DNA from 3 places in the Colwellia aquaemaris genome. Region 3 is predicted to be linked to each of the others. Evidence: predicted binding sites of a transcription regulator. Region 3 holds the regulator's gene; each other region holds the start of a gene.
The links. The regulator sigma-54, encoded in region 3, starts transcription at its own class of promoters, with help from an activator protein. The targets are predictions, from matches to a motif close to GTTGGCACGNNNNTNGNNT.
Positions count from the first base shown of each region.

Region 1: AC27HL_RS03770 (flagellar hook-length control protein FliK) is a predicted target of sigma-54. The motif match lies at 1,203-1,221, and genes of this name have one in related genera.
Region 2: AC27HL_RS04455 (DUF4097 family beta strand repeat-containing protein) is a predicted target of sigma-54. The motif match lies at 4,111-4,129, and genes of this name have one in related genera.

Region 1 covers NZ_BAAJLV010000001.1:845,323-850,929, reverse strand. The annotation lists gene AC27HL_RS03770 (flagellar hook-length control protein FliK) at 1-1,138, opposite strand, end outside; gene fliJ (flagellar export protein FliJ) at 1,254-1,700, opposite strand; gene fliI (flagellar protein export ATPase FliI) at 1,708-3,072, opposite strand; gene fliH (flagellar assembly protein FliH) at 3,102-3,884, opposite strand; gene fliG (flagellar motor switch protein FliG) at 3,912-4,967, opposite strand; gene fliF (flagellar basal-body MS-ring/collar protein FliF) at 4,960-5,607, opposite strand, start outside.
Region 2 covers NZ_BAAJLV010000001.1:1,008,178-1,013,784, forward strand. The annotation lists gene nuoL (NADH-quinone oxidoreductase subunit L) at 1-829, shown strand, start outside; gene AC27HL_RS04445 (complex I subunit 4 family protein) at 826-2,256, shown strand; gene AC27HL_RS04450 (NADH-quinone oxidoreductase subunit N) at 2,261-3,769, shown strand; gene AC27HL_RS04455 (DUF4097 family beta strand repeat-containing protein) at 4,181-5,002, shown strand; gene AC27HL_RS04460 (DEAD/DEAH box helicase) at 5,389-5,607, shown strand, end outside.
Region 3 covers NZ_BAAJLV010000001.1:432,734-438,340, forward strand. The annotation lists gene mgtE (magnesium transporter) at 1-222, opposite strand, end outside; gene AC27HL_RS01955 (HPr family phosphocarrier protein) at 403-675, opposite strand; gene rapZ (RNase adapter RapZ) at 690-1,544, opposite strand; gene ptsN (PTS IIA-like nitrogen regulatory protein PtsN) at 1,551-2,003, opposite strand; gene hpf (ribosome hibernation promoting factor) at 2,034-2,321, opposite strand; gene AC27HL_RS01975 (RNA polymerase factor sigma-54) at 2,359-3,867, opposite strand; gene lptB (LPS export ABC transporter ATP-binding protein) at 3,933-4,664, opposite strand; gene lptA (lipopolysaccharide transport periplasmic protein LptA) at 4,665-5,210, opposite strand; gene lptC (LPS export ABC transporter periplasmic protein LptC) at 5,176-5,607, opposite strand, start outside.

The DNA of each region.
Region 1 (5,607 bases), 410 kb from region 3:
GTTTGGTATTTGCTCGGTTATTATTCACCGCTGCTTTTTCAGCAGAAAGCAAGTTATCGCTTTTATGCTCTACCGAATAATCATCTGCCTCTTGTACATACTCTTTATTTTGATTTGTTACTTGTAGTTCGTTAACTTGTAACTTTGCTGATTGCTTTATTTTTTCCTCAGTGTGTTGCACATTTTCGCTGTTTGATTTCGCTGATATTTTATCTTTCAGTACACTATCGTCAGTAAGTGCAGAAATCACTTTATCGGTTGGTGTCGTAGCAGGCTCGGTTTTATTGCTTGCCGAGTTGTCGACAGTAACGGCACCATGTTGTGCTTTGTTTTTCGTTTGCAAAGAGTTAAGTTTTTCAACAGCCTTGGTAGCTTCATTATCAAGTGTATTATTTTTAGAACTCTCTAAATTCAATTTGACCTCAGCTTTAGCGCTAATGTCAGTAACAGCTTGCTCTGGCTTAACACGAGCAACTAGCTTGTCAGTACTAGATGTACTTTCGTTACTAGCATCTTGTTTGAGCTTAGTATTAACGCTGCTCTCAGCGCTGACTGTTTTTTCAATATCATTATTTGGCGAGGTTTTAGCAATTAGCTTTTGTGCTCCCTGCAGCATGTTGAGTAACTCAAGAGCTTCATCACTATCTGTTTTCGGCTCTGTTTTACTAACTTGCGTTGGCTCTGTGCGGTTTTTAATATCAGCGGATAAACTTGACTCAGCATTCACTTTGTCGGCATTTGAACTAATTTCGCCGGCAAGCGGCGACTCCATCACAGGGAGTATATGTGCATCAGTACCTTTTTTTATTGGATTAATTTTTGCTTCAACCCCCGTCTCTATCGGAACTGGCAAAGCATATTCGTCTTTTGGCTTTTCAAAACCTAGCTTTGGCACATTTTTTGTTTTTTCGTCAGCAATATGCTGCTGCACTTTGTTTTTTGCCGCTTGAGGTTCATGCTTGCCGTTAAGTTGCGCTTGCTTGTCAGTAGATCCGCTTTTTCCTGCTTGATTAAACTGTTCAATAACGTCGGAAAACTCATTTTCTGACGGTGGTTTATTTCCCTGTTTGCTAACCACATCTCCTTGATTACTTGAGACTTTAGCAACATCAACTGAGAGCAAATTTAATTGAGACATAACCAACCTTTATCAATACTTATTATCTTTTAAGCAAATTTATTTATTAATACGCATCTACTGCAAGCAATTACTGTTCCAAAACCTAAAACAAATTTTACGGTAAATTTATTAGTTAACGTGTGCGTCGAATAAATTGCTGAGTGGCAATTTCATCAAACATTTTTTGCTCTTGTTTATCTGCGCTGACTTTCAAGACAGCAAGTTTTTTGTCTCGCAATAATTCAACCGCCTGTATTTTTTGTCTTTGCTCTAACCACTGTTTTTTTCGTGTTTCAACTAAGGCTTTTGCTTGATGTGCTGCAATTTTGACTTGCTGTGCTGCATTATCGAGTTTGGCAATAAAGGCATGAAAATGGCTATAAGTCGCACTATCAATCCCCTCTAGTGAGCGCTGATTAAGGCGACGCATATATTCAAGGCGATAATCACTAACACTTTTTAAACGTTCTTGGTTTTGTTGATAATCCAATTCTGCACTTTGCAGTGCTTGCGCAGCTTTTTGTTCTTTATCCAATTCAAACTTGTATAAGGTATTTAGCTGCTTCATTTGCTTAATCATCTATTAGCTACCTAGCTTGTGGATTATTTTGGGCATGAGCTTGCGCTGCGGCCAGTACTTCTTGCAACTGAGTTAAGCTTTGATCATATGGGATCACTTCTAATGTTTTCTGCTGTAAGAAAAACTGAATAACGGGCTGCAGATCTATTGCTTGATCTATTCTAGGATCTGTCCCTCGGCTGTATGCGCCAATAGAGATCAAATCTTTATTTTCTTGGTACAAGGCATACATTTGGCGAAGTTGTCGAGACAATTGCTGGTGTTCTTCACTGGTAACCATAGGCATTACTCGGCTAATTGAACCTTCAATATCAACCGCAGGATAGTGACCTGCATCTGCCAAGCTTCGAGATAAAACAATATGACCATCCAATATTGCCCGCGCGGCATCAGCAATAGGGTCTTGTAAATCATCACCTTCGGTTAAAACCGTGAAAAATGCGGTAATTGAACCTTGGCCATCCCCACCATTTCCGGCACGCTCTACCAGTTGCGGTAATTTAGAAAATACCGAAGGTGGATAACCTTTTGTTGCCGGTGGCTCACCAACGGCTAACGCTATTTCCCGCTGAGCTTGGGCGTAACGAGTAATGGAGTCGATTAGCAATAATACATTTAACCCTTGGTCGCGAAAATATTCACTTATTTGAACTGCAGTTTCACAGCCTTTTAAGCGCATTAATGGCGAATTATCTGCCGGTGCAGCCACCACTACAGAGCGTTTTCTGCCTTCTTCACCTAATATTTCTTCAATAAATTCTTTAACTTCTCGACCACGTTCACCAATTAAACCAACCACAATAACATCAGCAGAGGTGCCACGGGTCATCATGCCCAATAACACACTTTTGCCCACACCTGAGCCAGCAAATAAGCCCATACGTTGTCCGGTTCCAACAGTTAAAAAACTATTAATTGATCGAACACCAACATCAAGTGGCTCGGTTATAGCACGGCGCGAAAGTGGGTTAATCGGTTTACTGTCCCGCTGGTAACTTTCCGATGCTTTAATAGGCCCTTTACCATCAAGGGGTTTACCTACACCATCAACAACCCGGCCGAGTAAGTCCATTGATAAAGGTAGTCGCGCTTTGGTAGAAAGCGGTACAACACGTGCACCAGGTGATACGCCTTGCAAACTTTGTTCAGGCATTAGGAAAGTAATGTCTTTTGAGAAACCTACAACTTCAGCAATAAGATCACCATGTGCAGTTTCAACTAAACATTGACTGCCGACATGTGCTTTCACGCCAACAGCTTCTAGCGTCAAACCAACAACACGCACTAAACGCCCCGCAACAGAAATTCGATGCGGATGCACTAGTTTTTCACAGTTTTTAAGGCGTTGAGTTACTCGGGTTATATCAACCATAAAAAGTTTTTGACACTTTTAGTAGAATTTTACTGATGCAAAGCTTCTTGCAAAAACGATTCCAAAACCTCACTCAAACGAGATTTTATATTGAGATCTATATTAGAGGTGCTATTTTCAATTTGACAACTACCAACCGGCAGTTGTGGGGCTGCCAATAACCGCCAACCTTGTTGTTCGATATGGCCCATACCAAACTTTTGCTCTACCAACTTTATATCTTGTGGGTTAAGCAGAATTTGCGTTTGGGCATCTTGTCCAGGCAAGGCCTTAATGCCTTCTGATATGGCAGACAATAAAATATCAGGATTAGTTTTCGCTTCATGCCCAGTAACCGCGTGGGTTAGCTGCACAACAAGTTGTAGTAATTGTGCTTCAACATTTTTTTCAACATTAGCTAGAGGTTGATGTAACTGCTCCATTAATGATTGCATTGCCGCTATTTGTTGATCGCTAACTTCTTTACCTTCCGCTAGCCCCGCGTTTACGCCTTCTTCATGGCCTGTTGTTAACCCTTCTTGATGCCCGGCCGCTTTACCTTCTTCAAACCCCGCAGCAAAGCCATCTTCTTTACCTTGGCTGAACCCTTCATCATAAGCCGCTTGACGAATTTCTTCTATTTCTTCAGCCGTTAATGGTATTGGCTCTGCAACTTCAGTTTCTTCTGGCGGCTCATAACGCCATTGACGTGACTTACCTAAGGCATTTGTTTTGCCATCATCATCAGCCATAGGCTTAACATCAGGCAATGACCAAGTATCAATATCATCAGATATGATTGATGAGTCTTGAGGCTGAGTAGGCTCTTTCATTAGAAAAACATCAAATTTAATTGTAGATTATAAGAATTCATCGCCGCCTCCAGCGCCACCTAGCATGATCTCACCAGAATCAGACAATCGGCGAGCAACCGATAGGATTTCTTTCTGTGCCGCTTCAACTTCACTAATACGTACTGGTCCCATGGCTTCAAGATCATCCGCCAGCATTTCCGCTGCACGTTTAGACATATTAGCCAGGATTTTTTCTTTCAACGCTTCATCAGCACCTTTAATAGCTTTCATTAATGCATCTTGTTGAACTTCACGTAAAATAGCTTGAATACCTCGATCATCAACATCGGCAAGGTTTTCAAAGACAAACATCAAGTCTTGAATTTGCTGACTCATTTCTTCATCGTGTTCACGAATTGAGTCCATTAACATACCTTCTACATTGGTATCTAAATAGTTCATGATGTCAGCAGCAGCTTTTAAGCCGCCCATTTTCGCAGCTTGCGCACCTGCTTGACCTGCAAATTGTTTTTCCATAATTTCATTCAATTCTTGCAATGCTGCCGGTTGCACTTCTTCTAAGTTAGCAATACGCATCATTAAATCAAGACGAATTTTATCAGCAAATTGCGTCATAATTTCCGCAGATTGCTCTGGCTCTAAGTAAGATAAAACAATAGTTTGAATTTGTGGATGCTCATTACGAATAATGTTGGCCACTTGCTTAGAGTCCATCCATTTCAATGAATCTAAACCTTTAGCGCCACCACCCATTACAATTTGGTCAATCAAATTACCGGCTTTGTCTTCACCTAATGCAGCTGTTAATGCTTTTCTAACAAACTCCTCACTTTGGAAACCTATGGTTGAGAAGTTCTGTATTTCTTCAATAAACAACTTGTGCACTGCGGTAATTTTCTGTTGGGTAAAGTCTTCCATACCCGCCATAATCGTACCCACTTTCTGCACTTGCTTTGGCTCTAAGTGTTTTAAAATTTGTGCTGCATCTTCTTCAGAAAGACTCAATAATAAAATTGCAGCCTTTTCGCCACCATCAAGTTTACTGACGTCAAATGCACCCGCAGATGGAATTTCTGCGATTTCTTGTGTTTCATCACTCATCTTCGTTTAACCAACTTTTAACTGCCTGCGAGGATAATTCTGGCTCATTCGCTACTAGTGCTCGAACTGCTTTTAAAATGTCTTCATCACGATGTAAGTCAGGTAATTGTAAGCTACCATCTGGCGCAAAACCAACTGCTCCGGCATCAAATTCAGACGTTAGCATATCCATAGTTTCATCGCCTAAATCAATATGACTATCTAATGATTTCTCACCATAATCATTCGGAGTTTGGTCAGGATAGATTAAGCGTTTCAGCATTGGGCGAACAACGGCAAACAATAATATTGCGATTAAAATTAACGCACCTAACAATTTCGCATATTTAAAAATAACAGGATCTCGCCACAATGGCACTTCGGCAACATCTTCAACTTCTGCGCGAGAAAACGGTAATGTGACTACTTCAAGCGTGTCACCTCGTTGTAAATCAAAACCAATACTACCTTGTAATAAACGGCGAATATTAGCCATTTCCTGTACTGTACGTGGTGTAGACGTAGGCTCTCCTTCTCCACCAGCAACTGGCAAATAGTCTAGCGCTACTGACACGCTAATTCTATGAATAACACCCGTTTGTTGCTTGGTATAACTAATCGCTTCGTCTAGTTCATAATTACGGGTAGATTCAGTATGCTT
Region 2 (5,607 bases), 580 kb from region 3:
AGCACTGCTTTTTTTAACGGCCGGTGCGGTTATTTTGGCACTTCATCATCAGCAAAATCTTTTTAAGATGGGAGGCTTATTAAAAAGACTCCCGTTTGAAAGTGCGTTATTTATCATTGGTTTAGTTTGCTTAATGGCGTTGCCTGGTACCTCAGGTTTCTTTTCAAAAGAAGCGATAATAGCGCAGTTGTGGTTGTCAAACACCGCAGGGCCCGCATTGTGGTGGTGTGCGATATTAGGAGCACTCGTTACCAGTATTTATAGTTGCCGCTTATTCTTTTTAGCTTTTCTTGGTCAAGAACGTTTTACCGAGAAACTTGATTTTAAGCCAGCAAGTTTAATGCGTATGGCCTTAATAATATTAGCGTTATTATCTCTGTTTGGTGGATTAATCGTGCTTGATCTTAATCAGGTATTTGAAAAAGCCAATAACGCAAACATGGCGATAATAGCAGAGCCTAGATGGCTGCACACTGTTGCTATTGTTACGCCATTTATCGGCATTGTATTTTCTTGGTTTTATTTTAAAAAATACCGCCTAGCATCAAGCCAGAAAAATGAAATAAAAGCCAGTGAGCATAGTTTTGCTATGTTTTGTCGCAATGGCTTAGGTTTTGACAACCTATATAGCATTTTGTTGGTTAAACCATATCAAATATTGGCTAAGTTAAATCGCCGAGACTTAATTGACCAAACGTTGATGTCGACAGCTTGGTATGTTGATTTATGGCATGACGTGTTGGTTATGATACAAAACGGTAACTTACGTTGGTATTTGGCAGCATTTGGCTTGTCAATATTGATGCTAGTGGGAGTGAGTATTTTATGACACTAACATTTATCATGTTGGCTTTACTTGTTGCTGGTGCTTTTGCATGGGCTTTGGAAAAGCAATGGCAAGGAGCTGCAAAGTGGTTAGCGCTGGTTGTGCTTGCTTTGTTAGCAACAGTATTTGCTATTTTTGTGTTTAGCCATGTCAGTAACTTTGAAACACTGCAAGTGCTAACAAAAGTGAGTTGGATTAAAACCTTTAATATTGAATACAGTATTGCCCTAGACCAACTTAGCATAGTGTTAATTGCGTTAACTTGGCTCTTGGCGATTATTTGTGTGTTAGTGTCGTGGCGAGAAATTAAGCATCAAGTCGGTTTTTATTACTTTAATTTATTGGCGACCATTGCCGGTATTATTGGCGTATTTGTTGCCGTTGATATGTTTTTGTTCTTCTGTTTTTGGGAAGTGATGCTATTGCCCATGACCGCGTTAATTGCAATTTGGGGCCATGAAAATAGACGTTTCGCAGCAATCAAATTTTTTATTTTTACACAAGTTAGTAGCTTATTAATGTTAGTGGCAATTATTGCTACGGGGTATTTTCATTTGCTACAAACAGGGGAGTTAAGTTTTTATTACCTTGATTGGTTAGCACTAGATATGCCGCTTTCAATGACACAATATTTAATGCTGGGCTTTTTTATTGCCTTTGCGGTTAAGCTTCCTTTAGTACCTGTGCATAGTTGGCTGCCTGATGCTCATACGCAAGCACCAACGGCCGGTAGTGTATTGCTAGCCGGCGTATTACTAAAAACGGGTGCATATGGGCTTATTCGATTCGTTATTTTTCTCTTTCCGCAGGCCAGTGTGCAGTTTGCACCGATTGCGGCAACGCTGGCTGTGGTGAGTATTATCTATGGTGCGAAAATGGCCTTTGCTCAACAAGATTTTAAGCGCTTAGTGGCTTATAGCAGTATCAGTCATATGGGCTTTGTGATGCTGGCATTGTTTGCCTTTAACACTATCGCTTATCAAGGGGCAATTATTACTCTGGTTGCCCATGGTTTGAGTAGTGCAGCATTGTTCTCAATGGCAGGTATGATTTATCAGCGCATACATAGTCGAAACTTAGCGGATATGGGCGGTTTTTGGAACAGTGCACCACGCATGGGAGGCTTTGCTTTGGCCTTCGCTGGCGCGGCATTTGGTTTACCTGGTTTAGCCAATTTTATCGGTGAGTTTTTTAGTTTAGTTGGTGTGTTTCAAGTGATGCCGGTATTTGCCGTTATTGCCGCCTTTGGCCTTATAGGCTCAGCGATTTATGGCATGGTGCTATTTCAATCTAGCTTCCAAGGGGAAGCTAAACAGGATGTTATCGATTTAGGCCATAGGGAGTTGGTAATTTGTGGTTCATTATTTTTAATGCTTTTAGTAATAGGTTTATATCCAAACTTACTGCTTAAGTTTTCATTTGGAGTCTGAGGCAATGTTGTTATCAACGGCTAATTCACAAGCTTCATTAAATATTGAGATAATACAGGCTATCTTACCGCAGTTAATTGTTGCTTTTGGGATTACATTGGCATTGTTGTTAGTGGCATGGCGTCGTTCACAGCGCACTATTGCTTTATTTACTGGCGCGGTTTTTGTTATTGCTTTAATCGCAAACATAAGTTTGCTTGTTACTCAGCCAATTGCGGTAACTCAGCTATTAACCGTTGACACCTATAGTACTTTTTCATTTAGCTTAATACTTATGTCGGCATTAGTGTCATTACAGATGAGTCATCAATTTTTAAAAGCGCATATTGAAGTGCATGATGAGTATTATCTGCTATTAATGTTATTAGTGCTTGGCGCTGGCGTATTAGTGACGAGTAATCACTTTGCTAGTTTGTTTTTAGGCTTTGAATTGCTAAGTATTAGTTTGGTTGGCTTAGTGGGCTATCACCGAGAAAGCCATTATAGCGTAGAAAGTGGTTTTAAATATTTAGTGTTGAGTGCCGCAGCGTCGAGTTTTATGCTGCTCGGCATCGCTTTTATTTACAGTGTAACTGGCACTATGAGTTTTGATGCTGTGCAGGCAAATGCACTATATCATCAATCGGGGTTAAGGCTATTTTTTGAGTTAGGTATTTTACTGTTTATTTCTGGGATTGCTTTTAAACTCTCGTTAGCACCATTTCATTTTTGGACGCCTGATGTATATCAAGGAGCGCCAACGCCCGTCACTTTGCTGATGGCGACCATTTCAAAAGTCGCAATGTTTGTGATCTTAGTTAAGTGCATTGTTGCGCAAAACTATATTTTGCATAGTAATGTGCAATTACTGTTAATGATTTTAGCCGTTGCCTCAATGCTCGTAGGTAATGCCTTGGCATTAAAACAACAGAATTTTAAACGTCTGATGGGGTATTCATCTATTGCTCATATGGGCTATTTACTGATAGTTGTCATTGTTATTTCTGATGAAAGCTTAGCGTTTACTTGGCAAAGTGTTTTGTTTTATTTAACTGCTTACATCATTGCTAATATTTCAATATTTATGGTGATGATGTCATTACAATCGCAATGCTGTGCCAGTGAAAAGCAATTGTCGAATTTTAAAGATGACGTGATACTTGATGATTTAAAAGCGCTATTTTGGCGATCACCAAGTCAGGCTACTCTTTTGATTCTCGCAATTTTGAGTTTAGCGGGAATTCCTTTAACTATGGGATTTATTGGGAAGTTCTATATTTTAAGTCAAGCGACGATTGGCCATGCTTGGTGGCTTATTATTAGTTTAATTGTTGGTAGCGGCATAGGACTTGCCTACTATTTGCCAATTATTTTCACCTTATTCGATAATGGTAAAGGAGCTTATGAAAGTACCGAAAAGCAAGGAAGGCCGATCATTGAACGGCTACTAGTTTATGGTTTTATCGTTATTGGTTTAGTGTTGGGGATTTTCCCTGATGCATTAAGCCAATTTATTATCTCGTCGTATCGCTAGGGCGTATTAAGCTTTGCAGTGTATTTTTCACAAGACAGAGCTTAGGTCGTCTGGTTATTCGATATAATAAAGTGCTAACGCAGTTAAAATGCTCACTTAACAGCGGCCTTTTGGCACGTATAAAAGAGATTTACTCCATGTTGTCGCTCATTTCTATAAATAACTATACCTCATTCACTACGCCGTGCTTAAATCACTTTTCATTTGAATAAAATTTCTACCGTAAAGTTTGATATGCCTTAATTAACTAATAAATTGCTTTTTTCGCCAAATTATAGATGTTTGATTTTAGTGTTATAATTTAACTTTGACTAAGTTGTTGATACTAAGTGGAATATTTAATTGGCGTGATTTTTGTTTAACCTTATTAAGAGAATAAAAATAATTGTACTTTAACAAGGAAACAAACCAATGAAACTAACCTCATCATTACTTTTTGCCACTAGTGCTGCTTTGTTAAGCGGTTGTATTGTTGTTGCGAATCCTTCACATGCTAATCATCACAGTCAGCAAGAATTACAAATTGATGCTACAACATTATCAGCTTTTGATATCGAAGCTGGAGCTGGGTCTTTGGTTATTTCTGGCTCTGAACATGCTACTCAAATTAGTGTTACAGCAGACATCTATACTGATAAACGAAATACAGACAATTACCAACTCGAATTAAGTGATTCGGGTAAAACCGCATTTCTTGTGTCAAAAATTAAAAGTAGTAGCGGCTTTTGGCAAGGTGATTCTCCACATATTGACCTGAAAATAACCGTACCAAGTCATATGAAGTTAATTGTTGATGATGGCTCTGGCGCAATGAGTATCAGTAATATTAATGGTGCAGTGGATGTAAAAGACGGCTCTGGTGAGCTTACTGTTAAGGGGATCAAGAGCGATGTCATGATAAATGATGGTTCTGGCAGTTTATATGTTAGTGACGTTATTGGTAATGTTACCATTGTTGATGGCTCCGGCAGTATGGAATTAAGCGAAATTGACGGTAATGTAGATATTGATGATGGCTCTGGCAGTATCTATGCAAAGGGGATCTCAGGCAGTGCGCTATTCGAAGACGGTTCGGGTGATCTAACTGTTAAGAAAGTCGATGGCGTGGTAACTATTGATGATGGCTCTGGCGATATTGATGTTGAACAGGCCGGAGGCTTGAAAATCCTAGATAGCGGTTCAGGTGGTTTACGAGTGCAAAAAGTCAAAGGCGGCTTTGAAATTGATAGTTAAGTTATGTCTAAATAGCAAAAATTCATGAGTAATCAACTATCACGATAGTTTTGCTATAATTAGATAGAGTAAGTGAAACAGCCATATTCTTAGCGAAAATGGCTGTTTTTGCCATTAAATTGCAGGAAAATAGCTTTAAAGCTTGTATAAAGAACAGGCATCTGTATAATGCGCGCCTCTGTGATCGTGAAGCGAATTTATTTCGTAAAAAATTGACGCACAGAATGTTTAAATGAGTGGGGTATATCCGCCCAATAGACTTGCCCAGTTAACCGTTCAAGGTTAACGTACCGAATGTGCCTTAAGTCTTCCTGGTGGTTTCCTCGTATATGTACGTAGGAATTTTGGTGTTTTACCAGTTTCTACCATGAGAAGACAAAATTTATATGACTGATCTTAACAATGCCTCTGTAGGCTTTGACGCCCTTGGTTTGCCTGAAAACTTAGTATCTGCTGTAAAAGCACTGGGTTTTGAATCTTCAACTGCTATTCAAGCGCAAACAATTCCGCCACTTTTACGAGGTCGAGATGTACTAGGTGAAGCGCAAACAGGTACTGGTAAAACAGCGGCTTTTGGATTGCCTGCATTAGCAAAAATTGACGTA
Region 3 (5,607 bases):
TTCATTTAGTTCTTCGAGAACTTCACCGTGATTATCAGCGTCAATTAGTTGCCAAAGTACAGCACGACTTTTAATTGGTGAAGATTCTAGTAATAGGGCTAGATCAAAGGCTGGCATGTCTTGTAATAGTTTACGGACATAGACATACATACCACTGCCAAGGGCATCATTTACTTGCTGTAAGCGTTGGTGGCTGTACTCTTGTTCAGAAACTTCCGGCATATTACTGTCCTGTGCCGTTACAAAAACGAAAACTGAAAATTATTATTATGGAGGATGTTTATTAAGTTAATGTTGCAGAGTAATTTTAATAAACTCCGAGACTGAGTTTATCGTAATTTGTTATTTTTCGCAGCTTTTTTATTGACTTAAAAACTGGTTGAGCAGATAGGGCAAGTTTTATTACTCGTCCTCATCAAATTTATCACTAAATAATTGACAAACTTCGTTTAATGCAAGTTCAGCATCTGTACCTGAGGTAATGACATTGACAATTTTACCCTGTGCGCCAGCTAGTAACATTAAGCCCATGATGCTGTTGGCGTCAGCATGGTTACCTTCAAGTTCTATGGTAATAGAGGCATTAAACTTCTGGCTAAGTTGTGCCAATTTAGTTGCTGCTCGGGCGTGTAGCCCTAGCTTATTAATTATTTTTACTTGGCGGTCAATTGGCATAGTTATTGGTGAAATCAGGTACTGGCAAGTGTTAAGTCACGATGGCGAGATTGCACATCATCACGCTCTTTTCGCATATTATTAGCAAGAAGCTCCGCGATATAAACCGATCTGTGTTTTCCTCCTGTGCAACCAATCGCGATAGTGACATAGCTGCGATTGTTGCGTTCTAGATGCGGTAACCAGGTCATCATAAAACTGTTAATTTGCCAGATAAACTTAGTGACTATTGGTTGGCTTGCTAGAAAGTCTTGTACAGGTTTATCTAGCCCTGTGTGACTTTTTAGTTCTTTATCCCAATATGGATTAGGTAAAAAGCGAGCATCAAAAACATAGTCAGCATCCTGAGGAACGCCATGTTTAAAACCAAAAGATTCGAACACAATTACCATAGAACCAGATTTCTTGCCGAGAATTCTTTCGCGTACTAGATCGGCTAATTGATGCGGTGACAATTGGCTGGTATTTATATACAAGTGCGCACGTGTAGCAATGGGTTCAAGGAGTTGCTTTTCGAGCGCAATCGCTTGGTCAAGAGCGATATTTTGTTTGATCAAGGGGTGCAAGCGTCGAGTTTCACTAAAACGTCGAATGAGATCGCTATCATCTGCGTCTAAATATAATAAATTTAGCTCAACCGCACTGGGCAAATAGTCGATTATTTCTGGTACATCATTAGGATCTGCTGGCATGTTGCGAACATCGAGACTGACGGCAACATTTTCATAATCATTAATGACTGTATGGGTTAGTGCCGGCAATAAATTAACAGGAATGTTGTCAACACAGTAATAGCCTAAGTCTTCTAAAACACGTAGCGCAACACTTTTACCAGATCCCGAGCGACCACTGACAATAATTAGCTTCATTACAATTTAACTCGCTTGTTGGATTAAGTCGAATAGTGCTTGGCTATTGTCACACTTGCGGACTTGTTTACAAAATTGTTTATCACGAAATGTTTGGGCAATGCTTTGTAGTGTACATAGGTGATTTTGGCATTCTTCTTCAGCAACAAATAAGGCGATAAAAATATCTACAGGGCGATGATCAATAGAATCAAAATTAATGGCTTGTTCGGTGGTGATAACGACGGCAATTGGTTTTTCGGCATTTTCTAAACGACCATGTGGAATGGCAATACCATTTCCAATACCTGTAGAGCCCATTTTCTCACGCTTAATTAAGCTCTCTAATAACTGAAATGTATCGTGATTGGGTAATTTCTCTGAAGCTAAGCTACTTAAATATTCTAATACACGTTTTTTGCTGGAGCCCGGAGCTGCACATATTGTGCAGTCCGGAGTTAAGATGTCTTGCAACTTCATAATTACTTCAAAGACCTAATGAGAGGGATATTAGTGTTTACTAATTTTGCCTTTATATTTTAATATTTGGCGGTCGAGCTTATCGATTAATGAATCGATAGAAGCATACATATCGCTATTTTCAGCTTTAGCATGTACTTCACTGCCACTTAGGTGAACCGTTGATTCAGCAATTTGATTAAGCTTTTCAACGGTTAAAACTACATGAACATTGTTTATATGATCAAAATGTCGCTCAAGCTTTTCAAATTTTCCATTAACATAATCACGTAATGAATCGGTAACATCGACATGGTGTCCGGTAAGATTAATTTGCATATGCTTCAATCCTCTTTTTCGGGTAAATAAACCAAACCTACAATAGGCTTTTACGTTGATTCGATGGTGGTATTGAAAGTGATTCGCGATATTTAGCGATAGTGCGTCTTGCTACTTTAATACCTTGTTCTGCCAGAATATCAGCCATTTTGCTATCACTTAGCGGCTTGGCTGGAATTTCTGCAGAAACGAGCTTTTTAATAAGTTCACGAATAGCTGTTGATGAACATTCACCGCCATTTTCGGTACTAACATGACTAGAGAAGAAATACTTTAACTCAAAAATACCTCTTGGCGTATGCATGTACTTTTGCGTAGTAACCCGAGAAATTGTTGACTCATGCATATCAACCGCTTCAGCAATGTCATTCAAAACCATAGGGCGCATTGCCTCTGGCCCGTGTTCGAAGAAGCCTTGCTGGCGTTGCACAATACAATTAGATACTTTTAACAAGGTATCGTTTCGGCTTTCTAAGCTCTTAATAAACCATTTTGCTTCTTGCAAATTTGAGCGAATAAATTGTGAGTCGGTAGAAGATTTCATTGAACGAGACATTGCCGCATATTGCTGATTCACTGAAAGCTTAGGGGCAGTGTCAGGGTTTAATTCGACCGTCCAACGACCATTTTTCTTTTCTACTGAAACATCAGGAATAACATATTGTTCTTCGCTTTTGATAACACTGTCACCTGGGCGAGGGTCAAGGGTTTGGATTAAGCGAATGACTTCACGTAATTGGTCTTCTTTTAAGCGCAGTTTTCGCATTAATTGACGGTAGTCGCGGTTACCAAGTAAATCGATATATTTACTAACAGCTAACTTGCTCTCTTCTAACCATGGCGTATCGCTGGAAAATTGATTTAACTGTATTAATAAACATTCGGGGATGGAACGAGCTGCAACACCAACTGGGTCAAATACGTTGATGCGTTTAAGTACAACTTCAACTTCATCAAGCTCTACGTCTTCTATGCCAACACTTTCCAATATTTCTTCTGCAGATACAGTTAAGTAGCCGGCTTCGTCAACCGCTTCAATAATGGCTGTAGCAATAGCTTGGTCTGTTTCTGTAAAAGGGCTTAGCTCCATTTGCCATAATAAGTGGTCTTGAATAGAGTCTTTAGTTTCACCTTGATAAGTATAATCTTCTGAGGCTGGACCTACCGCACCACTGCTAGCACCGGCACTAAAATTGTCATCCCAAGTGGTATCGTTATTTAACTCTTCCGGAATATCTGTTTTTGCTAAACCTTCGGCTGAGCTTATTTCGTCAATCGTTGGCGCTGAATCTTCGCTACCATCTGAAAGAGTGACTTCTGAGGCTTCGCCAACATTGGCTGAAAAGGCCTCTTCTAAATTATCAGGGGTGCTTTCTGAAGTGTTTACTTGATTTTCATCCATTTCAAGCAGCGGATTACTTTCAAGCGCTTCCTGAATCTCTTGCTGTAAGTCTAAAGTCGACAGTTGCAACAACTTAATTGCTTGTTGCAATTGCGGGGTCATGGTTAACTGTTGTCCGATACGGAGCTGCAGAGTAGGACGCATTTAGGTTTTCTTTTCCCTGTTACTATTTAACACATTGTTATTTTATTGCTAAAGCCTGCTATTAACTATAGCGTGAATTGTTCGCCTAGGTATACATCTCTTACATGTTGATTTGCAAGAATTTGATCCGCGTCACCTTCTGCAATTAGTTCACCATGGCTAACAATATAGGCATGTTCACATACGTCTAAGGTCTCTCGTACGTTGTGGTCGGTTATCAAAATACCTATGCCTCGTTCTTTTAAGTGTAGGATAATTTTTTTTATATCACCTACTGAAATTGGATCAACACCGGCAAATGGCTCATCTAATAAAATAAATTTAGGATCGGCGGCAAGAGCGCGAGCAATTTCAACTCGGCGACGTTCGCCACCAGATAAGCTCATTCCTAAATTATCTTTAATATGGCCGATATTAAATTCTTCTAATAAATGCTCAAGCTTTTCTTCTTTCTCGATATCTGATAATGATTTTCGAGTTTGTAAAATGGCCATGATGTTGTCATATACAGACAATTTTCGAAATATAGAGGCTTCTTGCGGTAAGTAGCCAATACCTTTGCGAGCACGTTCATGCATTGGCAGTAATGTTAAGTCTTCGTCATTTAATACGATGGCACCGCTATCATTGTTTACTAAGCCTACAATCATATAAAATGAGGTTGTTTTACCGGCGCCATTAGGGCCAAGTAAGCCGACAATTTGTCCAGCCGATACTTTTAAACTAACGTTTTTAACAACCTTTCGGCCTTTATAAGATTTCGCTAAACCCGTTGCAGATAATGTAGATTTTGACATTTAGTTCTGCTTTTCCTTTTTCTCTTTCGGTAATTCAGGTTTGTTTTTAGGTTGTAGCACTGTTTCAACAACCGTATTTTCTAAGCTTTCAGCATTGACGTATTCAGTTTCAAAGTTATAGGTGATTTTATTACCACTGACTTCACTGCCTTCTTGGGTTAGTAAGGCGTTGCCTGAAATAATGACGATTTTTTTTGCTGGTTCATATCTAATTTCATTAGCTTGTAAGTTAATTGGGCTGCCGTCTTCTAAGGTTTGTGCAAATGTAGCAGGTGAGCCTTTGGCAATATAAATTTTATCTTCGCTTTTGTCTTGGGCAATAACTTGCACTAACTCTGCGTTAATGGTGAGCGTGCCTTGCGAGATAATGACATTGTCGATATAGCTGAATATCTTGTTTTTTAGATCAGCGGCCTGTCGAGAAGAAGAAATTTTAATTTCTTGGTCAACATCAAATTTTTCAGCATTCACTGCCGGTGTTAAGAATATTGCCGTAGCAATGCAAGCTAAGCTAACTTTTAGTTTTTTTGTAAATGGTTTGTACATGTTCGGTCAATGTCATCTGAGTTGTGTTTAAGTCTACAATTAATCCTGAGCCATACATAGTAAATCCTTTACCTAATATCAGAATAGTTTGTTCTGAGCTAATAATATTACTTTTTAAGTCCATTTCTAAATTTTTGCCGTGTACTTCTTGTATTAAGCTTTCCTTGTCAGTAGCAATTAAGCGTACGCGATTTTCCAATCTAACTCGATTGTTATTATACAGTGTGCCTTCGTTAGCGGTTACTTGCCACGTTGGTTTGTTGTTTTTTGGGTATAAGGTATAACGCGGATACTCAAAGTGTGTGACATCTAATTGTGCATAATGTTCCATGCGTTGTGCTTCTACAACGTAAGATATATCGCCAGCTTCTTGATAAATATCACTATTTAAATTTTC